Regions from separate parts of the Thalassospira sp. MIT121401 genome, predicted to be linked through region 1. Evidence: riboswitches for the same ligand, from Rfam matches in the RefSeq annotation. Region 1 holds a riboswitch; each other region holds the start of a gene.
What was found. A riboswitch is a leader RNA that binds a small molecule or an ion and turns the genes downstream of it on or off. The one in region 1 is predicted to bind cobalamin.
Positions count from the first base shown of each region.

Region 1 (7,350 bases):
TTTCAAATGGGTTGCCCTTTTGACCGGCTCGAAAAACGCCCTTAAAGGGGTCGGCTTTTTCATGGGCGGTGCGCTTTTGTCCTGGCTTGGATTTTCCGGGGCATTGCTTGCCATGGCTGTCGGTCTTGCCATCACGCTGATCGCGGTTGCACTGTCACTGGGCAATGCCATGTCCGGACCGTCAGAAAAGATCAAACCCAAATTCCGGGACGTGTTTTCGCGTGACCGCAAGATCAATGTCTTGTCGGCAGCCCGGCTTTTCCTGTTCGGGTCGCGTGATATCTGGTTTGTGGTCGGACTGCCGGTGTTTTTGGCAGCCGAACTGGGCTGGAACCATATCGAGGTAGGCACCTATATGGCGCTTTGGGTGATCGGATACGGCTTCATTCAGGCCTTCGCGCCCAAAATGCTGCGCGCCGGATCACACGAACCCGATGGCCGCACCGCCCGGTTCTGGATCGCAGCCTTGATCGCGGTGACCACTGCCATTGCCGCGGCCGTCACACAGGGGATTGCGCCGCAACTTGCAGTTCTGGGCGGGCTTTTGGTGTTCGGGATTGTCTTTGCCGTGAACTCGTCACTGCATTCCTATTTGATCCTTGCCTATGCCGACGGCGACAAGGTCGCGATGAATGTCGGGTTTTATTACATGTCCAATGCCATCGGGAGGCTTTGCGGGACCATTCTGTCGGGCGTTGCCTATTCCTATGGCGGGCTGGTCGGATGTCTTGTGACGTCGATCGCGTTTTTGACCATCAGCTGGATCATCAGTGCCGCCCTTCCGGCAAGAAGCGCCATCACACCGCAGAGTTGAACAAAAAAGTTCTTTCGCAGATGCGGGATAAATGACTGAAAAGACTCACAATCCGGATTCACGAAAATTTCATCGTGCAAAAAACCGTGACAAGACACTGCATATAGGGGTACGATTCCAATTAACGGTCAATCACTGGACCGCAGGAGGGGTTCCCGAGTGCCGCGAAAAAGCGTCTTACAACGAGAATTTTCGCCCCCCGGATCGCACATGCAACATGTTGTGACCGGCGGAAACTCCTACCGCCACTTCCATCGCAAGATGAAAATTGAATGCGCGCCTTTCCATGACGGAATGGCGCGTTTTGCTTTTTTGGCACATTTGATGAGGTGATCGTCATGGGTAAGCGCGCAGCACGCCGTCGTAACCGTCCGCAACAGTCCGACAACAATGTCCATGAACTGTTTGATGAAAAGAACGCTGACTGGCACCCGCTTCAGGGGGAAGTCGCAGAACAGAAAGGACAACGCGATCAAAGCTACCGCCGCAACATCCGCCCGAAAAGTGAAAACCAAGCCGCATTGATGGAAGCCATTGATGCCTTCAACCTGGTCCTTGCCCTTGGCCCGGCAGGCACCGGTAAAACCTATATCGCCGTTTCCAAGGCAGTCGAAGCCCTTGATAAGGGTGATATTGGTCGTATCGTTCTGGCCCGCCCGGCTGTTGAAGCCGGCGAAAATATCGGCTTCCTGCCCGGCGATGTCGAAGCCAAGATGGCACCTTATCTTCGCCCGCTTTATGACGCGCTTAATGATCGTCTTGGCACCAAGCGCCTGCGCACATACCTTTCGGACGGCACGATTGAGATTGCCCCGATCGGCTATATGCGTGGCCGTACCCTGAACAATGCCTTCGTCGTCATCGACGAAGCCCAGAACTGCACATACGGGCAGCTCAAGATGCTGGTGACCCGTCTGGGCTGGAATTCCACCATGATCCTGACCGGCGACCCGGATCAGACCGACCTACTGCCGGAAATGTCGGGTCTTTCGGAAATGTCCGAGCGACTTGAAAATGTCGAAGATGTCGCCTGTGTCCAGCTGCGCGACAAGGACATTGTTCGCCATCCGCTGGTTGCAAGCATGCTTACGGTTCTCTGATTTCGGTCATCAAGTTCCGACACAGCAAACCAAAGAAGAAAAAAGGACGGGCCCCGAAAGGGCCCGTCACTTTTTTGGATCTGCTTATATAGACTGATAATTCTTGGCTTCGCGCCCGATCACCGGGATCGGTAAAACCTGTCAAGAAAACATATATATTGACGAAATTTTCAATCCGAACCCAATATATAGACATCACGGTCCTTCTTACCGAACCATATCGGTTTGAAGGCTAAGAGGGAATTCGGTGCGTTTTGCATATGCACGACAATGCCGAAGCTGCCCCCGCAACTGTAAGCGGCTAGCATTAATCCAACCATGGTCACTGAAATGCTTGGCATTTCGGGAAGGCCGGATGAAGCATCGATCCGCAAGCCAGGAGACCTGCCGTGAGCGAACGTAAACATTCACGGGCGGGGTGTCCCGGTGGAGTGCTTGTGATCTGACTGGCAGACCGCCAATCATCCCTGCATACCTCCGTTTGGCCTTTGCCCCCATATGATTGGGGCTTACGATGTCAGAAACAGTCGAGTTGGAACGGCCAGCCGTTTCCGATCCTTCATCAAATTCATACACCATCTATCAGGTGATCCGTCGTAACGGATCGGTCACGGCCTTTGATGCAACCAAAATCAAAACAGCCCTGACCAAGGCATTTCTTGCCGCAGAGGGTGAAACCGCGTCGGGATCACATCGGGTACATGACATTGTCGATGGATTGGCCGATCAGGTTACCACGACCTTGTTAAAGCGGGCCGCGCCGGGCCATACCCTTCAGATCGAAGATATACAGGATCAGGTCGAGCTGGCCCTGATGCGCAGCGAACATCACAAGGTTGCGCGCGCCTATGTCCTGTATCGTGAAGACCGTGCGCGCGAACGCGCCAAGCTTGATGCACGCAAGAAAAGCAAAAAGGCCGGGCAGCCCGAACTTCATGTCACCCTGCCCGACGGCAGCAAAAGGTTGCTTGATATTGACCGGTTGGCGACCGTGATTGCCGAGGCCTGTGGCGACCTTGATGGCGTCAGCACAGCACCGATCATGGAAGAAACCAGAAAGAACCTTTATGACGGTGTCACCACCGGGGAATTGGCACTTGCCCCGATCATGGCAGCCCGAACACTGGTAGAGCGCGAACCGAATTACGCCTTTGTCAGCGCACGCCTGTTACTTGACAAGCTTCGGACAGAAGCCCTGAGCTTCGTCTTCGACCAGCCCGAACAAGCCACCCAGGCCGAGATGGGCGCACGATACGCGACCTATTTCCCCGCCGCGATCAAGGCAGGCATCAAGTCCGGCCTGATTGATCCGGAATTGTTAAAGTTTGACCTGAAAAAGATTGCCGCTGCGATCAAACCGGAACGCGATCTGAACTTCCAGTATCTGGGACTTCAGACGCTTTATGACCGTTACTTCCTGCATGTCAAAGGGTCGCGGTTTGAACTGCCACAGGCCTTTTTCATGCGGGTTGCCATGGGTCTTGCCATCCGTGAGATCGACCGCGAAGCCAAGGCAATCGAATTTTATGATCAGCTTTCGACCTTTGTCTTCATGGCATCGACCCCGACCCTGTTCAATGCCGGGACATGCCGCCCGCAACTGTCATCCTGCTTCCTGACCACCGTGCCCGATGACCTTGATGGCATCTTCAAATCGGTCAAGGACAACGCGCTTTTGGCGAAATATTCCGGCGGTCTTGGCAATGACTGGACCCCGGTGCGTGGTCTTGGCGCCCATATCAAGGGTACAAATGGCCAAAGCCAGGGCGTGGTTCCGTTTCTGAAAGTCGCCAATGACACCGCCATTGCGGTTAATCAGGGTGGCAAGCGCAAGGGGGCTGTTTGTGCCTATCTTGAAACCTGGCACATCGATATCGAAGAGTTCCTTGATCTGCGCAAGAACACGGGCGACGACCGCCGCAGGACGCATGACATGAACACGGCCAACTGGGTACCGGACCTGTTCATGGAACGAGTGATGGCAGATGCGCCATGGACCCTGTTTTCGCCCGATGACACGCCGGACTTGCATGATCTTTATGGTGCGAAATTCAAGACCGCGTATAAGGCATATGAAGCCAAGGCCAATAGCGGCCAGATCACGAATTTCAAAACCGTGCGCGCGGTGGATCTTTGGCGGCGCATGTTGACCATGCTGTTTGAAACCGGTCATCCATGGATCACCTTCAAGGACCCGTGCAATATCCGCTCCCCGCAACAACATCGTGGCGTGGTGCATTCATCAAACCTGTGCACGGAAATTACACTCAATACATCGGCAGACGAGGTCGCGGTTTGTAACCTTGGTTCGATCAATCTTCTGGCCCATGTCACCGAAGACGGCCTTGATCACGACAAGCTGGCACAAACGGTGAAAACCGCGATGCGGATGCTTGATAACGTCATTGATATCAACTTCTACACCATCCCCGAAGCACGCTATTCCAACATGCGTCATCGCCCGGTTGGCCTTGGCCTGATGGGCTTCCAGGATGCGTTGCAGAAACTCAAAATCGCCTATGCATCGGAACAGGCAATCGATTTTGCCGATGAGAGCATGGAAGCCATTGCCTTCCACGCCATTTCGGCATCGGTTGACCTTGCCGCCGAACGTGGCCGCTATGAAAGCTTCGACGGATCGCTTTGGTCAAAGGGCATCCTGCCAATCGACTCCCTTGAACTGCTTGCCGACGTTCGTTCGGAATTCAATGTGGACCGGACCCAATGTCTTGATTGGGATGGCCTGCGCGAACGTGTCAAATCGACGGGTATGCGCAATTCCAACACCATGGCGGTTGCCCCGACCGCAACGATTTCCAACATTTGTGGCGTCAGCCAATCAATTGAGCCCGCCTATCGCAACCTATTTGTGAAATCGAACATGTCTGGCGATTTCACGGTGGTCAATGCCGCCCTTGTCCGTGATCTGAAAGAACGCGGTCTTTGGGACGAGGTGATGATATCCGACCTGAAATATTATGATGGCAGCATCGGCCAGATTGACCGCATTCCCGATGACCTCAAGGCGCTTTATGCAACCGCATTTGAACTTGATTCATCCTGGTTGATCGAGGCGGCATCACGTCGTCAGAAGTGGCTTGATCAGGCGCAGTCCCTGAACCTTTATATCGCCAATCCGTCTGGCAAAAAGCTTGATGATCTTTATCGTCTGGCGTGGTTGCGCGGACTCAAAACCACCTATTACCTGCGATCAAGTGCCGCGACCCATGTCGAGAAATCGACACTTAAGGGCACCGATGGTCGGCTGAATGCGGTGGTGAATGCCCCGCAAGCCGCAAACCCTGCCCCGTTGCCTTCGCCTGTCACCGCGCCAGCGCCAGCAACAGCGCCCGCAGTCAGCAATCGTCCATCCGCCGTCATTGATGCGGGCGCCGCATCCGATGCGATCACCAGTGGGGACGTCTGGGGCAAGGCCTGCTCTCTTGACGATCCGGATTGTGAAGCCTGCCAGTAACAAGAAAACGGGAACGAGAACCATGCTAGATTGGGTTGAAAACGACACTCCCGCTGCGACAAACAATGTCACCAGCAACCCGGCATCATCTGATGCCGGGGACGGAACCACAGATGCCACCGGACTTGGCGAGATTGACCGTTCCGGCGGTCGTGTCACGGTCAGTGACAAGGCGATGATCAATTCGCGGGCCGATGTGAACCAGCTTCTGCCGCTCAAATACGGCTGGGCCTGGGACAAGTACCTTGCGGGTTGCAACAATCACTGGATGCCGACCGAGGTTTCCATGCAGGCCGACATCGCGCTTTGGAAATCGCGCGATGGTCTGACCGATGATGAACGTCGGATGCTGAAACGCAATCTTGGCTTCTTTGCCGCATCCGAAAGCCTTGTTGCCAACAACATCGTTCTGGCAATTTATCGCCACCTGACCAACCCGGAATGCCGCCAGTATCTTTTACGACAGGCCTTCGAGGAAGCCGTTCATACCCATACGTTTCAGTATATTGTCGAAAGCCTTGGTCTGGATGAGGGTGAGCTTTTCAACATGTACCGCGAAGTGCCGTCAATCACTGACAAGGCGGCATGGGCGTTAAATTATACCAAGCACCTTGATGATCCGAATTTTGCCACCGGCACGCCCGAACGCGATCAGGATTTCCTGCGCGATCTTGTGGCGTTCTATGTCGTGTTTGAAGGCATGTGGTTTTACACCGGATTTGCGCAAATCCTGTCACTTGGCCGGCGCAACAAGATGGTCGGTATCGCCGAACAATATCAGTACATCCTGCGTGACGAGAGCATCCATCTCAATTTCGGGATTGATGTTATCAACCAGATCAAGGCTGAAAACCCGCATCTTTGGACAGCGGAATTTCAGGAAGAAATTCGTGCGATGTTGCGTGACGCTGCCGAACTTGAAGCGGCCTATGGACGCGACACCATGCCCAATGGCTTCCTTGGCCTGAATGCCGAGCTCTGTGAGCAATATATGCACTTCATCGCCAACCGCCGTTGTGGTCAGCTTGGCCTTGCCCCCGTATTTAACGAGGTCGAAAACCCGTTCCCCTGGATGTCAGAAGCCATGGATCTGAAAAAGGAAAAGAACTTCTTTGAAACCCGGGTGATCGAATATCAGAACGGCGGCGCGCTTAGCTGGGACTGATTGCCACACCCAACATCATCATAAACAAAACGGCTGGGAACATGTTTCCAGCCGTTTTCATTCAAGCCTAGTCTTTTGGCGGTTAGCGCCCCATGGCGGCGACTTCGCTTCCGGCGTTGGAAACCGGGATGTCGTGTTGGCCGGCGCGTTTGGCGCGACCGGTGTGCCAGAATTCCGGGTCTTCGGTATAGCCGCTATATTCATCGAGATGGATGTCTTCGGGCGGTTCGGGATGGATGGTGATATCAAGATCGGGATATTCGGAGCGGATGCTGTCCATTACCTGATGGCAGATGGTGTGGGCTTCGCGCATCAACATCCCGCCATCCATGATCAGTTCGATCTCGGCAAAGCGATGCACGCCCGATGACCGCGTGCGCAGGCGGTGAATGCCGATCACCGATGCGTTTTTCATGGTCAGTTCAATAATGCGCTGGCTGTCGGAATCGGGCAGTTCCGCATCCATCAGGACCTTGACCGAATTGCGTCCGACCTTGATCGCGGAAAACAGCAGGAAGCTTGCCACCAGTGCGCCGATTGCCGGATCGGCCCAGGCAAATCCGGATACCCCGGCAAACAGGGCAATGATCACGGCAAGATTGGCCAGAATGTCGCTGCTGTAATGCATGGAATCGGCATCAACCGCCACCGAGCCCGACATTCGCACTGCCTTGCGCTGCAACAGTACCAGACCGACTGTCATGACAAGTGACACAGCCATGATCCAGATGCCTTCATAGGCAAAGGAAATCTGTTTGGGTTCATTGAGCCTTGATGCGGCCTCGGCCAGGACCAG
Region 1 is NZ_CP138926.1:4,432,817-4,440,166, forward strand. It holds gene arsJ (organoarsenical effux MFS transporter ArsJ) at 1-814, shown strand, start outside; gene SIB88_RS20320 (PhoH family protein) at 1,153-1,914, shown strand; cobalamin riboswitch at 2,096-2,321, shown strand; gene SIB88_RS20325 (ribonucleoside-diphosphate reductase subunit alpha) at 2,429-5,389, shown strand; partial or broken gene SIB88_RS20330 (ribonucleotide-diphosphate reductase subunit beta) at 5,427-6,554, shown strand; gene SIB88_RS20335 (cation diffusion facilitator family transporter) at 6,637-7,350, opposite strand, start outside.

Region 2 (7,350 bases), 450 kb from region 1:
CCTTGATGGATGTTAATATCCCCCGATCACGCAGCCCCGCCATTGTCCGCCGGACAACGGCGGCATTGGTATTGAGCATCCCGGCCAGTTGTTCGGATGTGGCGGGGTCTTTCATGTCGCTCAGATGCAAAAGGGCATGCAAAACCCGGGGCAGGCGGTTGTCCTGACGCATGAAGGCGGTCCTGTTCGTCGATCAGATGTTCCGTCGTTTTTATCACATGTAACAATCAAAGATACATGAAATTGACAGGTGCGACAAATCATGTAACTTTTAATGTTACGTGATTCGCAATCACGGATATCCCCGACTTTATCAAGAGAACTCCGATGAAATTTGATCCAAATGTTGATCCCAAAATGGACGCCAGAACCTTTTGGGAAGAAACCTATGAAAAGCAGTCCCCGCAAACCAGCGGCAAGCCGTCTGCTGTTCTTGAGCGGTTTGTTGTCGGTCGCCCGGTGGGGCGCGCACTTGAACTTGGTTGTGGCAAGGGCGATGACGCCGTCTGGCTGGCAAAAGGCGGGTGGCAAGTGACGGCTGTTGATATTTCGGAAACGGCACTGGGCTATGCGCGGGCCAATGCCCTGCGAAGTGGCGTGCAGGATAATATTGCCTTCGCGGCCCATGATCTGGATACAAGCTTGCCCAACGGCATGTTTGATCTGGTAACTGCGCAATTCCTGCAATCGCCACTCGAATTTGCCCGCGACAGGATTTTGAACCGGGCAGCACAACAGGTCGCGATAAACGGCTTGTTGCTGATTACCACCCACGGATCACGTCCATCATGGTCATCGGCCCCCAAAGACATGGTGTTCCCGTCACCTGCACAGGCGCGCGATGCCCTGGGGCTTGATATGAGCCAGTGGAAAACCGTCACGGTGGATAATTTCGAACGCATGGCGACCGGTCCCAAGGGTGAAAAGGGCTCGGTCATTGATACGGTCATTGCACTTGAACGTATCTGAGTAAGACAAAACCGGGCGGGCCCGTATGCCCGCCCGTATTGTCCGGGGGTCGGCAGGCTGACCTAGTTTATGGTCGCCTCGCGGAACATCACCATACCGCCGTGATAAAGAACGTCATTTTCAAAATATCCATCTGCGGTAAAGCCGGTGTCATCCTGATAGGTGATGTAATTTCCCGATACCTGATAATCGCCCTGATAGGCCGATTGACGGGTGTCACGGGCTTCGTCATAGCGACCATTGGGCAGCAGTTCCTGACGGACATGGCCGTCCTTGGTCACCCACATGCCGATATAGGGATGCGGGGCGGTTTGGATGGTTTTGCGCATCTCTGTCTCCTGTTGGGCCGATGCTGATGGTGCAAGCACCACCAGCATCATCAGCAAAGTTGCAAAGCCGGATGAAAGGACGGATTGCCTCATCAGAAGGCCGATGCCGTCGGGCGCACGATGACTTCGTTGACATCAACATCGGCGGGTTGATCAAGCGCATAAAGAACCGCACGGGCAATCGCATCGGGTGTCAGGGCGATCTGGCGGAACTGGGTCAGCAATTCCTTGCTGGTCGGATCGGAAATATCGTGGCCCAGTTCGGTTTCAACCACGCCCGGCGAAATGGTCGTCACGCGGACATTTTCGCTTTCCTGGCGCAGGCCTTCGGAAATGGCCCAGACGGCGTATTTGGTGCCGCAATAGACCGCCGCACTTGGCACAACAACATGTGCGCCAATCGATGCGGTATTGATGACATGGCCGCCGCCCTGTGCCTTGAAAATCGGAAGAACAGCAGCAATCCCGTTCAAAACACCACGGATATTGACGTTGATCATGTTTTCCCACTCATCGGTTTTAAGTTCCGACATCGGGGCAAGCGGCATCACACCGGCATTGTTGAAAATCGCATCGACGCGCCCGAAAAGGTTCTGGGCGTTATAAACCAGTGCCTCGACACTGTCGGCATTGGTGACATCAACCGACCGGGCCATGGCAGTGCCACCGGCGGCCTCGATTTCGGTAACAATCTGATCAAGGCGTTCGGTACGCCGTGCGCCCAGAACAACCTTGGCCCCGCGCGATGCCAGAAGCCGCGCGGTGGCCTCCCCGATGCCGCTGCTGGCGCCGGTGATGATGACGGTCTTGTTTTCGAGATAATTGATCGGGTTCGTCATGACATGCTCCTTTGCGTTTGTGTCATGGCGCTTACTGTGCCGATCAGATGTGGCTTGTTGAATACACAGAACTCGAATTGGATTGCCTAATCCTCCAAGTAGGTCAAAGCGGGCTTTGTCTGGGTGTGAGGGTGTGTATACTGCATCCTAGGAAATGCGAGGGATTTGGTAATGGATAGCTATCAGCGGCTTTGTAATCTGATTGACAAATACTGCGAGGCGGATGGCTCGGTGCGCACGGCGGTTGAGCCTGTCTGGATGTTCCGGTCAACCGCGCCAAGCCTTAAGGTGCCAACGATTTACAAGCCCTGCCTGTGTCTGATTGTGTCGGGGGCCAAGGAAGTCACGCTGGGTCAGGAACTCTATCGATATGAACCCGGACAGCTTCTTGCGGCATCGGTGGATTTGCCCCTTGTCGGGCATGTGACACTGGCAAGTGATCAGCAACCCTATCGCAGTTTGTCGCTTGATCTTGATGGCAAGATTTTAAGCGAGCTGGTCACGCATATGGATCTCAAGATCGGGGCAGAAGGCGAAAGTGCCCGCGGACTGTTTGTCGAACAAACCACCGACAGCCTGATTGACGCGGTGTTGCGCGTGGTCGAGTTGCTTGAAAGGCCCGATGACATTGGGGTCATGTTGCCGCTTTTGATGCGCGAAGTGCATTACCGACTGTTGCGCACCGGCAAGGGTGCGCTGATTGCCGGTCTTGCGATTGGTGGCAGCAACATGCAGCGGATATCGGCGGTATTGCGGTTGATGAAGGATAATTTCGACAAGCCGCTGAAGATCGAGGAACTGGCAGATTTCGCCAATATGAGCCCGTCATCCTTCCATCATCATTTCAAACAGGTCACCGCCATGAGTCCGCTGCAATATCAAAAGCGCCTGCGCCTGACGACAGCGCGTCAGATCATGCTCGCAGAAATGAAGGACGCGGCCAGTGCGGCCTATGCGGTCGGCTATGAAAGTGCATCGCAGTTCAGCCGCGAATATGCCCGCATGTTTGGTGCACCACCGATGCGCGATGTCATGGCAATCCTTGGGCAATCGGCCCAAGCGCGCCCGGGCGAAGGCATGGCGTCGTAAATAAAAAAACAGGGGGCGGTGTTGCCGCCCCCTGATCATTCTTGCCAGGTTTTGATCAGCCTTGATGCTGATTACCCAGTGCCGGCAGATGCTGGAACATCCAGGTTTCACTGAGCGGGGCATCCCCGCGTTTGAGATACATACGCAGATCAACCGGATCGGTGCCGGCCGCCTTCAGGTCAAAGGCCGCCCGCCAGATACGGGTATCCATGATCGGTTCGATCTTGGTGCGGGTGATTTCACCACGCGATGTCGATACGACGATTTCCGGGAACTCGCCATAGGCAAGGGTGCCAAGAACATCGCCTTCGAATTCGACGGAAAACTTGACCTCGTCTTTCGGGCGGTTGGTGCCCGGTTCGCCGCCGCGTCCCATCCGGGTAGAAGTTGCCTTTGCCAGTTCGGCAACCGGGAACGGGTTATGGGCCTGCCAGTGAAGGCGATATTTGAACTGATAGCTGTTTCCGGCTTTGGCCGGGGCGTTCGGAACCCAGAATGCCGCGATGTTATCGTGGATTTCATCGTCGGTCGGGATTTCGATCAACTGTACAGCACCGTCATTCCAGTCTTCCTGGGGTTCGACCCACAGGCTGGGGCGACGGTGATAGCGCACACCATCAAGATAGTTCTTCACATCGCGGTCACGCTGCATCAGTCCAAAACCGCGCGGATTATGATCGGCAAAGGCAGATGCGCGGATGGTTTCGGGGTTGTTCAACTGTCGCCAGATGCGTTCACCACTGCCGGTCCACAATTCCAGGCCATCGCTGTCATGGACTTCCGGGCGCCAGTCAAACCGGAATGATTTGTTCTGTTCGGAATACCAGAACATGCTGGTCAGCGGCGCAATGCCAAGCCGTTCGATATCGCGACGGACAAACAGGTGTTTTTCGATATCCATCGTCACACCCTGCCCGCGATAGAGCAGGAATTTGTATGCACCCGTAATGCTTGGCCCATCAAGCAGCGCATAGATGGTGACCGGGTCTTCGGCATTTTTGGCCGGCTCGATAAAGAACTGGCGGAAATCGGGGAATTCTTCGGGTTGGGATGTGGCGGTATTGACCGCAATCCCGCGCGCGGACAGGCCATACTGGCCTTCATCACCGATGGCACGGAAATAGGATGCGCCAAGAAACGCCGCCCAGTCCTGGGTTTTCCAGTCATCGCGCGACAGTTCTTCATGAAGTCGGAACCCGGCAAAGCCGCTGTTTTCGGGCAGCTGGCGGGCAATACTGTCGGCTGGCATGTCAAAGTAATCGGGTTTATAGATGACTTCGCGTGCTGTGCCGTCCTCAAGAAGATACATGTGCACGGGCTTGGCGAAATACATGCCCAGATGGAAGAACGTCACCGGATAGGTGCCCGATCCATCGGAAAATGGCGAATGATCGCGTTTGTAATGCAATTTTCCATGGGTGTCGTAATCGATCCGCCCGACAATTTCCGGGTTGGGGGCGACCGGCGGCTCATAGGCGGCCTGCGCCATCGATTTGGCACGCGCAATCAGATCGGCAAAATCAAACGGCTGTCCCGCACCAAGGTCAAGCCCCGGTACTTCTGCCAATGCATGCTGATAGATCGACATTCCCGGCAGGATAAGACCGGCTGCCGCGATGGATTTCAAAAAGCGTCTGCGTTCAACAGAAGTCGTCATGTGCATCATGTTCCAATGGTTTCATTTGTCGGCAAGCATACCAGACAGTGTGGAGGTAATCGGGATGAAACATGGCAAATTCAAGGTCGTGTCGACTGCAATTTCTGCATGGACCCCTGTGTAAATGCCTCTGGTCATCTGCCAATTTCCTTGACCGGGTTTGGGCTTTAATCTAACGGTCAGATGTCGGTATCCGGATATCGGATGAAGGGAATTCGATCTGGGCTGCATGCCCATCAACCGAAGCTGCCCCCGCAACTGTAGGCGGTGAGCGTTTTTCTGACCAATGCCACTGGGATGAACCCGGGAAGGCCAGGAAAAGTGCTTTGACCCGCGAGCCAGGAGACCTGCCGACATGAATGCGACGGACCGGGCGGGGTGCCCCGGAGAATGTCGGCATATGTCGCGGTTTCCGGCAGTTTTTTGTAAATGCGCCTGAATACCGATCCTGACATCTTCCGCCATTTCCCGACACTTTTGCCAGTCCCTTGACGATAGTAAAGTGTATGTTATGTTATAACATAACATTTGCGATATGCTGTGCAATGGCCGGTAATTGCCGACCCTTGCCGGTATGTCTTTGAAAGGAAGTCAAAGTGATCAGTCACTATAAAAATGCGCTGGCAGTCGGGGTGTTTGCTGCCGGTTTTATGATTTCGGCCCCGTTTGCGGCTGCGACGGAATATCCGCTTGCCATCGAAAATTGCGGCAGCACGCTGCACTTTGATGCAGCCCCCGAACGGGTTGTGTCGCTTGGACAAAGCACGACAGAAATCCTCTATTCGCTGGGGCTGGCCGATAAGGTCAAAGGCACCGGGGTCTGGTTTGGTCCGGTCATGGATGAATTCAGGGATGTGAATGCGTCCGTGCCGCGTCTGGCTGATAATGATCCGGGCTTTGAAACCGTGGTTGCGCAAAAACCGCAACTGGTCGCCACCCAGTATCAATGGCATGTCGGTCCCAAGGGCATTGTCGGCACCACCGAACAGTTCAATGAACTTTCGATCCCGGTCTATACCGCACCGGCCGATTGTGTCGGCAAGGACAATGCCGGCGGCGGCGACGGGGTGCGCCATGACCGTTTCTCCATGGACCTGATTTATCGGGAAATTTCCGACCTTGCGCAGATTTTCGATATCGAGGATCGCGGCGCGGCCCTGATTGCCAGGTTGAAAGATCGTGAAGCCCGGTCCCTGGCACAGGTCAATGCCAGCGGGAACAGCAATGTTTCAACCGTCTTCTGGTTTTCCAGTGCCGAGATTAAAAGCGATCCCTATGTCGCGGGCAAAAACGGGGCGGCGGGCTATATCGCGGAAAAACTTGGCGTAACAAACATCATCGACAGCGACGAAGAATGGCCGACCGTGGGGTGGGAAACCATTGCGCGCGCCAATCCCGATATCATTGTGATCGGTAAAATGGGCCGTCGCCGGTTTCCGGCAGATGATTGGGAAGTCAAAATGAACTTTTTGAAAACCGATCCGGTTACACGCCAGATGAAAGCGGTTAAAAACGGCAATATCGTTGTGATGGATGCGCAATCGATGGACCCGACCATTCGTCTGATTGACGGTATTGAAACGCTTGCCCAGGCTGTCGAACGCCTGAGTGCCTCGAACTGATTGCCTAACCCGATGGCGCTCGATATGCCCGGAGACTTCAATGTTTGAAAAAGCACCCCCTCAGCCCCCCGCACGATCGCGGGCGGGGCGGGCATATCTTGCGCGAAGCGGTGCGGCCGTGGCGGCTTTGATCCTGCTTGCCGCTGTGGTTGCAATTGCCGCTGCCAAGGGGGAGACACACATTCCCCTTGGCACGGTTCTTCAAACCATTGCCAATCATCTGTGGCAGGCAGGCTATGAGATTGATCCAATCGATTCCGGGATCATCTGGAATTACCGGATTTCGCGTGCACTTGTGGCTGCGGCCTGTGGGGCGTCACTTGCGTTGTCGGGGGCCGTGTTGCAGGCGCTTTTGCGCAACAGTCTGGCCGATCCCTATTTGCTGGGCATTTCGGCGGGGGCATCTACCGGCGCGGTCAGTGTTGCCATTCTTGGTCTTGGGGCGGGGATGGTTTCGCTGTCACTTGGCGCGTTTGTCGGTGCACTGGTGGCATTCGGGTTTGTAGCGCTTCTGGCCATTCCGGCCGGTCGTGGTGCGGGCGCGATCATTCTGGCCGGGGTTGCCGGATCACAGCTTTTCAACGCCCTGACATCCTTTATCGTCACCAAGGCAGCAACCGCGGACGAGGCGCGCGGCATCATGTTCTGGTTGCTTGGCAATCTGAGCGGTGTGCGCTGGGACGATGTCTATCTTGCGCTGCCCGTTGCGTTTGGCGGGCTGGTTGTGTGTCTTTGGTATGCGCGCGCACTTGATGCTTTTACCTTTGGTGTGGAATCGGCGGCATCGCTTGGCGTGCCGGTGCGCCGTGTTTATGTGGTTCTGATTGCGGTGGCGGCATCCATGA
Region 2 is NZ_CP138926.1:3,986,559-3,993,908, reverse strand. It holds gene SIB88_RS18435 (RrF2 family transcriptional regulator) at 1-172, opposite strand, end outside; gene SIB88_RS18430 (class I SAM-dependent methyltransferase) at 328-969, shown strand; gene SIB88_RS18425 (Atu4866 domain-containing protein) at 1,032-1,298, opposite strand; gene SIB88_RS18420 (SDR family oxidoreductase) at 1,391-2,137, opposite strand; gene SIB88_RS18415 (AraC family transcriptional regulator N-terminal domain-containing protein) at 2,309-3,226, shown strand; gene SIB88_RS18410 (glucan biosynthesis protein) at 3,282-4,883, opposite strand; cobalamin riboswitch at 5,054-5,253, shown strand; gene SIB88_RS18405 (ABC transporter substrate-binding protein) at 5,480-6,505, shown strand; gene SIB88_RS18400 (FecCD family ABC transporter permease) at 6,546-7,350, shown strand, end outside.
Region 2: linked by a shared signal. The riboswitch ahead of SIB88_RS18405 (ABC transporter substrate-binding protein) and the one ahead of SIB88_RS20325 (ribonucleoside-diphosphate reductase subunit alpha) in region 1 are both predicted to bind cobalamin.

Region 3 (7,350 bases), 1.6 Mb from region 1:
GCAGGCTAAGCATCATCAAAACAACCGCATTGGCGCGAATGCCGATCAGGACTGCATGTTGCAATCCTTCCTTGCTGGCCTCGGCACCCAGGACGGTAAACATGGCGGTTCCCGGCGTTGTGAATGGCAACATCACCAGCATCACAATGATGAACCCGTCCATTGCTGCCATACGTTTCAAGGTCAGACGCAAAGGCAAATCAGTCATGAACATCGTCGCCACTGCCACAAAAAAGGCAGCAAGCGCGAATTCGATCTGATGCAGGGAAACGACCATCACCGAAAACAAACCGGCCGCCACCACCCGAACACGCGGATCAAACGATCCGACAAAGGAAGACGGTCGTTGCCCGCCTCCCTGAACACTTAATGGCTGGTCATGCCCGAAAAGATGGCTCATGATTTGGTTGCTTTGGCTCTCAAACGTCTTGCTGCCAGATAATAGGCAATCCCGAAGAACCCGAATATATAACCAATACCGCCCAGAATCGATTGAAGATCGTTCTTTTCCTTGTAGGCGGTAATTTCCCGACGCAATGGCCGCAATTCATCACGAACGATCGCGGCAATGACTTCTTCCTGTTCGCGGGTGATTGCAGTTTTGGTTGCATTATCCCCGACAACTGCCCCATCCACAGTGATGTTAGCGCTATCATCCGAAGAAACTGCGGCAATGCTGCCTGCCCCTGAAATTCCCGTCAGGTCGGCAATATCAAAACTGGCTTCTGCAACATGCCCTGCCCCCAGATCGGCCCGAAAGACAAGGTCAACTTTCCGGCTTGGCGTATAGACAAAGAAGCCGTCAGAATCCGTTCTGATTTCATCGATCTTGTTTCCCTGCCGGTCAAAAATTTCAACCAGCGTGTCCGCAGCCATATCGCCATTGGAAAACCCGATCTCCCCTTCGACAGCTATGCCGCTTGGAAAAACCGATGCAATCACCTTATGGGCCTGGGCGGCCTGCATTCCGAACAGAAGGCCTGCCAGAAACACCCCAGTTGCAAGCTTAGCCATTGTTGGCCTCATTCACCTGTTCGGCCAGGATCGCGGGGTTTTGTGCGTCATATCGGCGGATCTGGGCATCGGCCATCAGCAAGGCCGGTTTGACCTTCATGATCAGATAAACCGCTGCTGCAGACACCAGACCTTCGACCGCCATGATCGGAATATGGGCAAAGAAAACAAGCTTGGCCGCCGGTACAAACCCTTCCCCGCTCAGACCAAGGGAAATAGCTACGAACAAGGTGGTCAGCGCAATTGAAAGCGCACCGGCACACCCGCCCCAGATTGCCGCAAAGGTTGGATTGCTTCGCGACACCAATCCGCGAAACATGAAACCGGCAATCACCGCAGGAAACGCAATATTGACGGTATTGACCCCCAATACAGTCAAACCGCCAAATCCGAAAAAGATGGCCTGCAACAAAAGCCCGACAAAAAGTGCCGGGAATGCGGTCCAGCCAAGCACAAGCCCGGCCAGGCCACTCATAATCAGATGCACGCTCGACGGACCGACCGGCACGTGGATCAGGGAGGCGACGAAGAACGTCGCCGATAACACCCCCGTCGCCGGAATTTTATCGATTGGCAGTTTGCGCAATCCAAGGCCAAGCCCCGCGACTGCAAGCACGCCACCGCCAATCAGCACCTCTGGGGCCAGTGCCCCGTCAACAATATGCATCTATTTTGTCCCCAAGCCTATTGCACATCATAGGCGCGAACCCACAGGACTGCATCCTGTGAAAGCTCTTTTCCCTGAAATTCTTTGTCCGGCCCACTGCCAAGGGCCGCAAAACCCCAAAATCCGGCCTTGGGGATCCCGAACGTAAAATACCCGTTGGCATCGGTAATCGCGACAATCGCCCCACCGGGCATCGGTCCTGCTGTCGGTTCCTTGGGCGCGTTACGGTCCATATCGGGTTCGGCTGCCATATATTCGATTTCAACCTCGACCCCGGATACCGGTTCACCATTGCTCAGCACCCGACCGGTAAAGGTCGAACCTGCGACAATGTTGGTCGGCCGGTTTAACGGCAGAATTTCGGTCACAAGTCCCTGTGCCTCCATCCAGTCGGTCGGGATTTCGTTGCGGTTCACATAGGACTTGGTGATCTGCTGAATGAAGATATCTTCGCTTTCTTCGTAATAGGGTTCGGGCACCACCACCATCACGTAATCGCCACTGCGCTTAAGGGTCAAAGTACCGTCATACGCCTTGGCGGTATTCTCCTTCCCTGTGAAGGTCACCTCAGAAAGCGTTGAAGATAAATCAATTTTATCACCGCGATGGATTGCGTAAAACGCCACCGGCTTTTTCATATCCATGACATGTCCGTTTTCGAACGGATGCCAGAATATCAGTTTCACCGGCAGTTCGCCGGGGGCGGTCACATTGACTTCCGGTGTATAGGCCAATTGAAAATGGGCGTGCGCACTTTGTGACGCGAACGCGAAACAGGCACTTGCAATCGCAAGCTTGCCAAGAGTTTTAAACATGTAATCGTCTCTTTTCACGAACGATGCACGTCAGAAAAGTTTCCCGACGCACAGAGTTAGGATCAAGAACGATAGGATGGCTGGAAGCAAGATACCGGTTTCACGACGAGACCGCCTTTTCCCTGCAACCTGACGCTCACCCCGGCGTCCAACAGTTCAGTACCGGACAAGCCGTGTCCGGCAGTCAAAGGCAGGTCTCCTGGCTCGTGGTTTCAAAAGCATTACGCCTTCCCGGTTTGTCACCAGTGGCATAGGTAATGCTCGGACCACTTACAGTTGCGGGGGCAGCCGTGGCATTGTCGTAACGCACCACGTTCCCTTTTAAGCCGATCCAATGGATCAACACCCAAGACGCGTTCATATTCCATGGGCGGCAAACACCTGTCAACTCTTTGCCCGCATCAGAACGGATTATCTTTTCGCGCCATTGCTTGACCTTCGCCCTTCCCGCGGCAAAGATCAGCAAACACATCGCACAATATTGCGATTGGCCTTACATGGGATGGGTTGGAAATGATGGCTCCTGAAACAGTCCTGGACTTCTGGTTCAAGGAACTCGAACAAAAGCAATGGTTTATCAAGGATACTGCACTTGATACCCACATTGCCGAACGATTTTCCGACATTCATGCCGCGGCGCTTGCCGGTGAACTTTTCACCTGGCGCACCACCGCATCGGGGCGCCTTGCCGAAATCATCGTTCTGGATCAGTTTTCACGCAACATGTATCGCGACACGCCGCAATCATTTGCTGCCGATCCGATCGCGCTTATTCTTGCACAGGAAGCCGTATCCTTGGGCAAGGACAAGGAACTTGGATCACCTGAACAGCGGGCGTTTCTGTATATGCCCTATATGCATTCAGAATCCGAAATGATCCATGAAATTGCCGTGACCCTGTTTGATCAGCCTGGGCTTGAACACAATTACGGTTTTGAAATCAAACACAAGAAAATCATCGACCGGTTCGGGCGTTATCCGCACCGCAATGACATCCTTGGCCGAACATCCACACCAGAAGAAATCGCGTTTCTCAAAGAACCGGGCTCGTCATTCTAGAATGAAAAACGGGACGTCAATCCGTCCCGCTTTCATAAAATCATTCACTGCGAAAACGCGATATCAACCGATATCGCGATCGCGATTATCCCACCACCCCTGCACCAGGGATTCGGCTTCGTCCATATAATCGGCTTTGCCCGCAAGGAATGCCGCCATCGCTGCACTGCCCTTGATCCTGGCTTCGGCCGGGGCATCCTCGACCTCGCCGCGCCAAACAGCCAGGAAGTGTTTGAGGGTCACCGGGCTTTGATCGTCGATTTCTTTTTCGGTTTTTGGCAAAAGTGCCGGCCACCGGACGTCGCAAAGCTCGCCGTTATCAAGCATCCGAAGATCAACATGTTTGAACGGTGTGCGTTCTGCTTCGCCGCCCCCGCCCTTGATCACGCCAATTCGCGGCAGTTCAAGAAGCTTGCCTGTTTCGCGATGCACATCCAGAAACGCCGGATGAAACACCCCCAGGAAAGCAGCCCGCGCCTGTAACGGGTTTAGCAACCGCAACAGGGTATTCACCGGACTGCGCAGCCCCAGAAGCGACCGCAGACCGATCAGTTCCTGCAATTTCGGATGCATATGGCGCAGCGGCAGATAAGCAAACCCCTTTGCGGTAATATCCGAACGGGCTTCTTCGGCTGACATCGCGATCGGCAGCTTAAGCGCTTTGATCGCGGCCTCGGTTCCAAGACCATTGACCAGATGCGAGTTATAACCGTGCATCAGAACCGGAACACCGTTCTGCGATATCAAATGTGCCGACAATACAAACCACGGCAGACCACGGGTTCGACCAGCCGCATATGAAGGCCAATCAAGCATCGGGCGGCCCACCGGGTTGGCGTCCTGTCCATCATCCGCATCAAGCCTTGCGGCTTTGCGCACGGCTTCGATCATGCCTGCGAGTTCTTCCGGCGTTTCCGCCCGATAGCGTAGCATAAGCAAAAATGCGCCAAGCTGGATCGGCTCGACCTCATCGCGCAGGATCATTGAAAAGGCATCGAATGCCTCTTCGCGCGTCAGGCTGCGTGAACGGCCCGGCCCCCGAAAGAATGTTCTCAAATACCCCGAAAACGGATGAGATTCGGGTAAATGATTTTCTTCCTCGAGCTGTTCAAGATGCTCGTCGGTCATACGTACTCACCGAAAAAATTGTCGTTACTGGTCATGGACGCGGGTAAAGACCCACTCCGTCTCGTTTGACAGGTCATCCTGGTAGCAATAACCGTCAACATTGAATTTCTTAAGGTCTTGCGGGTTTTCCAGTCGATTGTCGATCATGTAACGCGCCATCATGCCACGCGCACGCTTTGCTGAGAAGCCGACAACCTTGGCAGCCCCGCCTTTGACTTCCTTAAAGACCGGTGTGATGACCGGTCCATCAAGCAGCTTGGTCTTGACCGACTTGAAATATTCGTTGGATGCCAGATTGATCAGGCTGCGGTCCTTGTGGCCTTCGGTAAGCTTGTTGATCTCTTTGGCGATCTTGTCACCCCAAAACGCATAAAGGTCCTTGCCACGCGGATTTTCAAGCCGTGTGCCCATTTCAAGGCGATAAGGCTGCATCAGATCACGCGGCTTCAACAGACCATAAAGCCCCGACAGCATCCGAAAATGGTCCTCGGCCCAGTCGATATCGGCATCCTTCATGGTGTCGGCATCAAGACCGACATAGGTATCACCACGAAAGGCAAAGATCGCCGGTTTTGCGTTACTGCGATCAAAAGGCCGTGAAAAATGCTGGAAGCGCTGATAATTCAGATCCGCAAGGTTTTCACTGATCCCCATCAGCTTCATCAAATCGCCACGGCTTTTTTTCCGTGCAACTTCAATCAATTCTTCCGTGTCATCGAGAAACGCCGGTTGGGAAACGGCCATTTCCGGCACGTCCGTTTCGAAATCCAGCTTCTTGGCCGGGGACACAACAGCAAGCATCAATCTGCCTCTTCTCTTTCATCTCGGTTCAATTTGTCGTAACAAGCCACAAGGCATGGACAATGTCTAGGGCCCAAGCCCATGTACAGGTGTATACGACTGTGCATGGATTTGGACCCTTGGCTTTATCCATAAACTTCTAATCTTGCAGAAAATCCGTCTGGCGCAAGCCTTGGCGGAAGAAAGGACCAGTTATGAGTGAACAAGTTCGCGCGTCGCACATTCTTCTGATGTATGCCGGTTCGGCACGTTCGACCGCCACCCGCACCAAAGAAGAAGCATTGAACGAAATCAATGCCCTTAAAGACCAGATCGCAAACGGTTCCGATTTTGCAGAACTGGCAAAAGCTAATTCCGATTGCCCGTCCGGCCAGCAGGGCGGCGATCTTGGCTTCTTTGGCCGTGGCATGATGGTTCCGGAATTCGATGCTGCTGCATTCAGCATGGATGTCGGTGCGACCTCTGACGTTGTTGAAACCGATTTCGGTTATCACCTGCTTCAGCGCACCGCCTGATCCCGCGCTGCGATCAGAAAAAGGCTGGCACATTGTTGCCAGCCTTTTTCTTTTGGTGAGCCGGAAATGTGGCGCACCTTTGCCAGGACTGACGATCCGCGTTCTAATAATCAACGACGGGTGCATCAAGTTCGTACTGGCCTTTATGGTCTTCGATTTCGAGAACCCACACATCGCGGTCAAAGTCGATCTGCTTGCGCCAATAGTTATCACAGGAAAATTCGGTTTCACGCCCGCCATCTGGACCGCCTGCAACCAGCATCCAGCCAAGATCGCCGTCCAGTGTCGTAACCCGGGAATAGACGAAACATCCGGCATCGAACCGGTTCAGCTTGAGGAGAACCGCCCCCGCATCCTCGTTGCCCATATGGAGCACCATGGCCGTAATCAGGTTTGACTGGCAAATGGCAATCTGGCCACGAACCCAAAGTCCTGCTTTCAAACGTGGCTGCATCTATTTGCCATCCCGGCTGGCGACAACATTTTCAGGCATCTGCAACATCAGGTTCGGGTCCGGGCAAATGCTTGTCCAGATATCCCATTCCGATGGTTTTGCCGCCCCGAAATAGTCCCCTTCCCGGCCCAGCATGTCAAAAATGATCTGAAAATGCAGATGCGGTATCCAGTCACCATTGATCGGGAAATCGCCAAACCGGCAGAACAGCTCGCCGGCGCGGATTTCCTTGCCTTTATAAAGTCCTTCAAGGGACGGTCTGCTCAGATGACCATACAGGGTGTAAAAGCGCACACCACCCGCCGGTTCATGTTGCAAGATGATGGTCGGCCCATAATCAAGATGCAAATTGTTGTCAGCAAAGCTGTGTACGACGCCATCAAGCGGGGCAAAGACCGGCGTATAGGCGGCTGCAAACAGATCGATGCCCAGATGCTGGCTTCGGGCTTCACCGTCGTTTTTGAACTGTTCGGATTGATAACAGACACGGTCTTCGCGATATCGACCGATCCCGACCGGCGCGTCTGCCGCGGCCAGTTGTTGCCACATGATTTCTGTCTGACGTGCCGGGTCGCTCGTGCCGCCGATCACCACATCACTATTTGCTGAAAAATCATAAACGATCTTCGGGCAACGTTTCAGATCACATTCCACAACAGAATGAAACTGGTCGCCGTGATCGGAAATCCAGTCGCGCAACAATGCGGCATCTTCAAAGGGCTCAAGCCCGCGCGCATGACGGTCGTGATAGGTCTGCAATCGCTTGGTCGCATTGATCGGCATGGTGGCAGGCACAATGATGGCTCCCTAAAAGAAAAAGGCAGGGTTGGTTCCCCGCCTTTTGCCTACATGATTATCTGCCTGATCGGCAAGTACCAGCTTACCAGTTGGTCACTT
Region 3 is NZ_CP138926.1:2,869,612-2,876,961, forward strand. It holds gene cbiQ (cobalt ECF transporter T component CbiQ) at 1-400, opposite strand, end outside; gene SIB88_RS13220 (cobalt ABC transporter permease) at 397-1,014, opposite strand; gene cbiM (cobalt transporter CbiM) at 1,007-1,681, opposite strand; gene SIB88_RS13230 (DUF4198 domain-containing protein) at 1,699-2,496, opposite strand; cobalamin riboswitch at 2,668-2,861, opposite strand; gene SIB88_RS13235 (DUF924 family protein) at 3,010-3,555, shown strand; gene SIB88_RS13240 (glycosyl transferase family protein) at 3,619-4,683, opposite strand; gene yaaA (peroxide stress protein YaaA) at 4,708-5,484, opposite strand; gene SIB88_RS13250 (peptidylprolyl isomerase) at 5,679-5,999, shown strand; gene SIB88_RS13255 (DUF1491 family protein) at 6,103-6,453, opposite strand; gene SIB88_RS13260 (peptidoglycan DD-metalloendopeptidase family protein) at 6,454-7,248, opposite strand; gene SIB88_RS13265 (hypothetical protein) at 7,334-7,350, opposite strand, start outside.
Region 3: linked by a shared signal. The riboswitch ahead of SIB88_RS13230 (DUF4198 domain-containing protein) and the one ahead of SIB88_RS20325 (ribonucleoside-diphosphate reductase subunit alpha) in region 1 are both predicted to bind cobalamin.

Region 4 (7,350 bases), 420 kb from region 1:
GGCATTGCCGACTGTGCTGACGGCTTTGGCGGCGGGATGGACCGCGACCGCAAACTTGAAATCATGCGCGACAGCACTGTCGGGACCTATGCGGTTGTCATGCTGATTTTGACGCTGGGTTTGCGGCTGGTTCTGATTACGGCTGCGGCGGATATCGGACAGGCCGGTATCCTGTTTCTGATCATGGCGGTTATTTCCCGTGCGGCAATGCCGGTTGTTATGCGCATATTGCCGCCAGCGCGGGATAACGGACTGGGCAAAGGGGCCGGGCGGCCCGGATGGCTTCCGGTTCTGGTCGGGTTTGCCATTGCCAGCGCCATTGTTCTGGTATTGGGCGGTATCGGTGCGATGTTTGCGGTAATCGTCGGTGTGATGATCGCGATCCTGATCGTCGCAATGGTTGCCAGATCACAAATCGGTGGCCAGACCGGTGATGTGTTGGGGGCAACCCAAATCTGTGCCGAACTGTTTGCCGGTATCGGATTCATTGCCGTAATGGCATAGCCAGGAACTTTGCTGATCGCTCAAAACGACCATGATTGACTGCCAATGTCCGAACAAACCGGGGAAAGCATGACCAAAATCAAGACAACGCGCTGGTGGCTGGTGCGTCATGCGCCGGTGCAAAACCCGGAACGTCTGGTCTATGGCCGAAGTGACATGCAGGTTGATCTGTCTGATGAAAAAAAACTGCGTGCGGTGGCGCGGCACTTGCCCCGCGATGCGGTCTGGATGACCAGCCATCTGTCACGGACGCTTGATACCGCGCTCAAGCTTCAGGAACTGATCGACGAGGACATCACCCCGACCCGCGAAAGCGGCTTTGCCGAGCAACATTTCGGGGCCTGGGAGCTTCAGCGCTGGAACGACCTTCCGAAAGGCGAAACCACACAATTCTGGACCGATTTCGCCCGACAGCAGCCGCCAAATGGTGAAAGCTTTGCCGATATGGTCGAGCGGGTCGGTCCGGTTTTCACCCACGCCACCAGCTACTGGGCGGGCCGTGACATTGTTGCAGTGGTCCATGGCGGTACCATCCGCGCGATCATGGCCAATGCGCTGGGACTGTCACTTGAAGCGGCATTGTCATTCCATATCGATACGCTAAGTCTGACCAGACTGGAATATATTGACGGTGTGGATCAGCCCGGCTGGCGTGTGACCGCGGTCAATCAAAGCTTCGGATGATTTTGACAGAAAATAAAAACGGCATCGACCCGCTGTGGAACGATGCCGTCAGGATGTGGATGTCGTGACCATTTCCGTGCCATAGACCGCCCTGTCCGCGGCAATCAGGCCGTTTGCAGCTCGGAATTCAAGGGAAGATCTTCAAGTGCATGTTCAGCAAGATAGCGATCAAGCATATCTGCGGTAATGTCATGCTTTTCGCAGATCGCAGTCACGTCTTTCAAATAGGCTTCGTAATAGGGCAGCGGGCGGCTGCGTGACTTGTTGCGCAATTTGGCGACATGCGGGAAATCTTCACAAAGAGCCGTATTCTCAATCGCCTGGATGACGTTGTCATCAATGATGGCTGCGGGCATCTTGCGATAGGTCTTTCCACAGGCTGACAGCATTTTGCTGGCGGTGGGGACCGATATCCCCGGCTGGGAAAGCAATTCGTTCAATTCTTCCTGGCCGAAATCCGAAATCGACATCAACGTGATGAGCGTCGGCAGATCACGCACGAGCAGCGACAGCGCATTGACGCGGATGCCACGCGCATGGGACCAGATGATGGTGCCGATCACCCCTTTGGAAGCATCAAGAGCAAAGATGCTGCGCACATCGCGGCGCGACAATGTAATGTCCGCACCGGTCGCATATTCTTCCAGAAACGTCTGAAAGGCCCGATTGTCGGAATTCAGGCGTTCAAGCAGACCAAGCCACATATCCTTGCGCGAGGATGTGGTCCAGGTTGGTGTGTTCGGATTTCGGATTTTCGATAGTTGTGCAGAAACTGCCATCTGATTTTGCAAAATTCCAGTTAACCCCAAGAGTTTGGTGCCGCAATTATGCGGCCCACCGGTTTTGATGTTTTTTGTCCCGGTGATCTTGCTGGAAGGTGATTTGTTACCACTCTAATTCCAGCTTGATAATATTATGTTCCCTTAAAGGAGGGCCGGCCTCAAGCAGGCAATTCTTACAAATACTGACCTTCCGGTTAGCTGACCCGTTCGGACAGAGAATGCCCTTTGGGTTCAAGGGCAAACCTGTTAGGTTCGGCGCACCGTTCGGTGATGGGAAATCGGTGCGATGCCGATGCTGCCCCCGCAACTGTATCGGGTTGGGTGATCCGGGTGGATGTATTGCCATTCACCAGCCACCGGGAAACCGGGAAGGCGGATTGCTTTCATGCCCGCAGCCAGGAAACCAGCCGAATGGTGTCATCATCTCAAATGATGGCGACGCAATCGGGCCTCGGTGGGAGGCCATGGCGAGGAATAGAATATGACCCGGACTGACCCGCCTTGCGGGACACATCTGATTCTTGGCGGTGCGCGATCTGGCAAAAGCCGGTTCGCCGAAAACATCATCAATGCGGCTGGCGGCGGCATATATATCGCGACCGGTCGGGCATGGGATGATGAAATGGTCAACCGCATCGACCTTCATAAACAATCGCGTGGCGATCTTTGGCAAACGATCGAGGAACCGCTTGATCTTTGCGGTGCACTCGACACCTGCAATCAGCCGGACGGCAAACCGGTTCTGGTCGATTGCCTGACCTTGTGGCTGACCAACCTGATGCTTGAAGATCGCGATATTGATGCTGAAATCGACCGGCTTTGTGATCACTTGCCTGGGCTGGGTATTCCGGTGTTGCTGGTATCAAACGAAGTCGGTTTCGGGATTGTACCGGAAAATGCAATGGCGCGCGCTTTTCGCGATCATGCCGGACGTCTCCATCAACGTATTGCCGCATTGGTTGAACGGGTGACGCTTGTCGTTGCCGGCATTCCGATGCAGGTCAAATGACAATTTAAATGATTGAATTTCAAGGAATTTGAAAATGGCACAATTGGGTAAAATCCCGGCAACCGTCATTACCGGCTTTTTGGGGGCCGGCAAGACAACCATGATCCGCAACATGCTGGAAAATGCCAATGGCAAACGCATTGCCCTGATCATCAATGAATTTGGCGATCTGGGCGTTGATCGCGGCATCATCAACGGGTGCGGTATCGAAGGCTGTGCCGAGGATGATGTGGTTGAACTGGCAAACGGATGTATCTGCTGTACGGTTGCGGATGATTTTCTGCCAACGATTCGTGGCCTGATTGATCGCGATACGCCGCCTGATCATATCGTAATCGAAACATCCGGGCTGGCCCTGCCCAAGCCGTTGGTCAAGGCGTTCAACTGGCCCGAAGTACGGTCGCGCGTGACTGTCGACGGGGTTGTCGCGGTTCTTGATGGTGCGGCATTGCGCGACGGGCTGTTTGCCCATGACCATCATGCGGTTCAGGCCCAGCGCGAGGCTGATGAAAACCTTGATCATGAAAGCCCGCTTGAAGAACTGTTTGAAGAACAGCTTCATTGCGCCGATATGGTGGTTCTGAACAAGACCGACCTTCTGACCGACGAAGAACGCACCAAGGTCGAAGCCGATATCCGCGCTGAACTTAAAAAGCCGTCGGTCAAAATCATCGCGACCGAGCATTCCCGTGTTGAAAACGCCATTTTGCTGGGCCTTGGTGCTGCGGCCGAGGATGACCTCGATAGCCGCCCGAGCCATCATGATGATGGTCATGAACATGATCATGATGATTTTGAAAGTTTTGTTGTCTCATTTGATGCGGTCAATGATCCGGCGGTCCTTGAAAAACGCCTGATCGACATCGTGCGTCAATATGATGTTCTGCGCATCAAGGGTTTCCTTGATGTTCCGGGCAAACCGATGCGCCATGTGGTTCAAGGGGTCGGCGAACGTTTCCAGCGTTACTTTGACCGTCCCTGGGCCGATAAGGAAAACCGCCGTTCCGAACTGGTGGTGATCGGCTTGCATGGTATGGACCGTGCCGCGATCGAGGCCGCAATCAAGGCAGCCTAAGCCCATTGGGCACACATAAAACCATATGACCGATACCGGATGTTTTGCGTCCGGTATCGGTGCTTTTGACGACAGAACAGACGGAATTTCAAATGCATCTTTTGGCAGCACAGCCCGGCATGGTCACCGATGGCAGCGAAGCGGTCGATCTTGGTCAGGAACCGGGCGATGTCGTCATCCTGTCTGCGGCCGAGTCCGAGCTTGCCTGCCTTGCCGGGGCACAGGCACGTCTGGCGGATGCGTTTGGTGATGATGTTCCGTCTTTGCGTTTGGCCAGTCTTTTGCAGCTTGGTCACAATATGTCGGTCGATCTTTATGTCGATGATGTGCTTTGTGATGCCAAATTCATCATCGTGCGGATCTTGGGCGGGCGCGGTTATTGGGAATATGGTGTCGAGCAGCTGGTCGCCTTGGCGCGGTCGCGTGATATCCCGATGGTGCTGTTGCCCGGTGATGATCAACCCGATGCCGAACTTCTGTCGCTATCCACCGTCAAGGGTGCTGAATATCAGCATATCTGGCGCTACCTGATCGAAGGTGGCCCGCAAAATGCCGAAAATTTGCTGCGTCTGATCTATGAAAAACTGAACGCAGATGTGCGGTGGAACTGGTCGCCAGCCGCTCCGTTGGTCAAGGCTGGCGGATATTGGCCGGGCATGTCACAGGCCGGTCTTGATGATATCAGATCAAACTGGAAAACCGATCAGCCGGTCACCCCGATCATTTTTTATCGATCACTTGTCCAGGCGGGAAATCTTGACGTCATAGATGCGCTGGTTGCTGCATTGTGCGACAACCATCTCAATCCGTTGCCGATTTTTGTCGCCAGCCTCAAGGACCCGGTGGCAAGTGCGCTGGTCGGAGACTGGCTTGCGGAAACGAATGCCGATCTGATTTTGAATACGACCGGGTTTGCGCTTTCCGTTCCGGGATCGGAACGATATGACGGGCCGTTTGATGCCGTTGATGCGCCGGTCTTTCAGGTGGTCTTGTCCGGTGGCAGCGAAGATGCATGGCGCGATGGTGTAAACGGGCTTGCCGCCCGTGATATCGCGATGAATGTCGCCTTGCCCGAGGTCGATGGTCGTATTCTGGCCCGGGCCGTTTCGTTCAAGGGATCGGCGGGTAAGGATGACCTGACCCAGATCGATCTCGTCAAATATATCCCGGTGCGCGATCGGGTCGATTTCACCGCAAAACTTGCCGCCAACTGGATCAGGTTGCGCAAATCTGCCCCGTCAGATCGCAAGATCGCCATGGTCATGGCCAACTATCCCAACAAGGATGCCCGTCTGGGCAATGGTGTCGGGCTTGATACGCCGGCTGGCATGATCGAAACCCTGCGCGCCATGCTTGAAGACGGATACGCCATCACCGATTTGCCGGCAGACGGCGATGCCCTGATTGCCGCGATCAAGGCCGGGCCGACCAACGATTTCAAGTCCCTTGCCACGCGTGAGATACGGGTAACGCTGTCCCTGGCGGATTATCAAACCGCCTTTGCCGCGCTGCCCAAATCGATCCGAAGCCAGGTGATCGAGGCCTGGGGTGATCCCCAAACCGATCCGTTTTATCTGCCCGATCAGGAAAGCTTTGCCCTGTCGATCCTGCCGATGGGCAATGTGGTCGTGGGCTTGCAGCCCGCGCGTGGCTACAACATTGATCCGCTTGAAAGCTATCACTCGCCCGATCTGGTGCCGCCGCACAACTATTTCGCCTTTTACATCTGGCTGCGGCATGTGTTTGGCGTCGATGCGATCATTCATTTTGGCAAACATGGCAATATGGAATGGTTGCCGGGCAAGTCACTGGCACTCTCCGAGGATTGCTTCCCCGAAGCAGTCTTTGGCCCGACCCCGCATTTCTATCCCTTTATCGTCAATGACCCGGGCGAAGGCACACAGGCCAAACGCCGTGCCCAGGCGGTCATTCTTGACCATCTGACCCCGCCCCTGACTCGCGCGGAAAGTTACGGGCCGCTCAAAGATCTCGAAGCATTGGTCGATGAATATTATGATGCTGCTGCGGTCGATCCGCGCCGTTTGACGATCCTGAAACGCGACATTCTTGAGCTGGCCATTCGCATTGGTCTTGATCGTGATTGCGGGATCGAGGCGGATGAGGACGAAGAAAGCGCCTTGGCAAAGCTTGATAACTATCTGTGCGAGCTTAAGGAACTTCAGATCCGCGATGGTCTTCATATCTTTGGCAAGGCACCAGAAGGCGATCTTTTGACCGATCTTCTGGTCGCGCTGGCCCGCTTGCCACGTGGTGCTGATCACGGGCCGAAGGCATCCCTGCATCGCGCAATTGCCAAGGATATCCTGGCCGACCCGGAATTTGATCCCCTTGATTGCGCCTTTGCTGAATTTTGGCCCGGTGCCAAACCCGATATCCTTGCTGCCTATGGCACAAAGGATGACAGCGATATTGGCCCGTGGCGGACAACCGGCGATACGGTGGAACGGATCGAGCTTCTGGCGCGGGCTCTGGTCAATGGCACCGTCACGGTTGATCCGTCATGGGGTGCAGTTAGGGATGTTATTTCCGATATCGAAACAAATATTCGCCCGGCCGTAACCGGTTGTGGTCCGGCCGAGATTTCCGGCATTCTGCGGGGACTTGCCGGCAAATTTGTCGAACCCGGACCGTCGGGTGCACCCACCCGTGGGCGACCCGATGTGTTGCCGACTGGGCGCAATTTCTATTCGGTCGATACCCGTACAGTGCCGACGCCTGCGGCCTGGCAGTTGGGTTGGAAATCGGCCGAATTGTTGTTGGAACGCCATGTTCAGGATCATGGTGAATGGCCAAGTGCGCTGGGTCTTTCGGTCTGGGGAACAAGCAACATGCGCACGGGCGGTGACGACATTGCCCAGGCCTTGGCGCTTATGGGGGTGCGTCCGACCTGGGACAGTGCGTCGCGCCGGGTGACCGGGTTTGAAATCATGCCTGCATCGCTTCTGGGCCGTCCGCGGGTTGATGTGACCTTGCGCATTTCGGGTTTCTTCCGCGATGCCTTTCCGGGCCTGATTGACCTGTTTGACAGTGCGGTCCGGGCGGTCGCGGATCAAACAGACGAACCCGAAGACATCAATCCGATTGCCGCGCGCATTGCCCGTGAAACCGTAAAGCTCAGGGATCAGGGCATGACAGCCGATCAGGCCCGCCAGCAGGCCGCATTCCGCGTGTTTGGATCAAAACCCGGCGCCTATGGTGCGGGCTTGCAGGCAATGATTGACGAAAAGCTTTGGGAAAACGAAGCCGATCTTGCCGATGCTTATCTGGCATGGGGA
Region 4 is NZ_CP138926.1:249,932-257,281, reverse strand. It holds gene cobS (adenosylcobinamide-GDP ribazoletransferase) at 1-504, shown strand, start outside; gene SIB88_RS01160 (histidine phosphatase family protein) at 574-1,188, shown strand; gene SIB88_RS01155 (hypothetical protein) at 1,293-1,967, opposite strand; cobalamin riboswitch at 2,207-2,397, shown strand; gene cobU (bifunctional adenosylcobinamide kinase/adenosylcobinamide-phosphate guanylyltransferase) at 2,452-2,979, shown strand; gene cobW (cobalamin biosynthesis protein CobW) at 3,014-4,054, shown strand; gene cobN (cobaltochelatase subunit CobN) at 4,147-7,350, shown strand, end outside.
Region 4: linked by a shared signal. The riboswitch ahead of cobU (bifunctional adenosylcobinamide kinase/adenosylcobinamide-phosphate guanylyltransferase) and the one ahead of SIB88_RS20325 (ribonucleoside-diphosphate reductase subunit alpha) in region 1 are both predicted to bind cobalamin.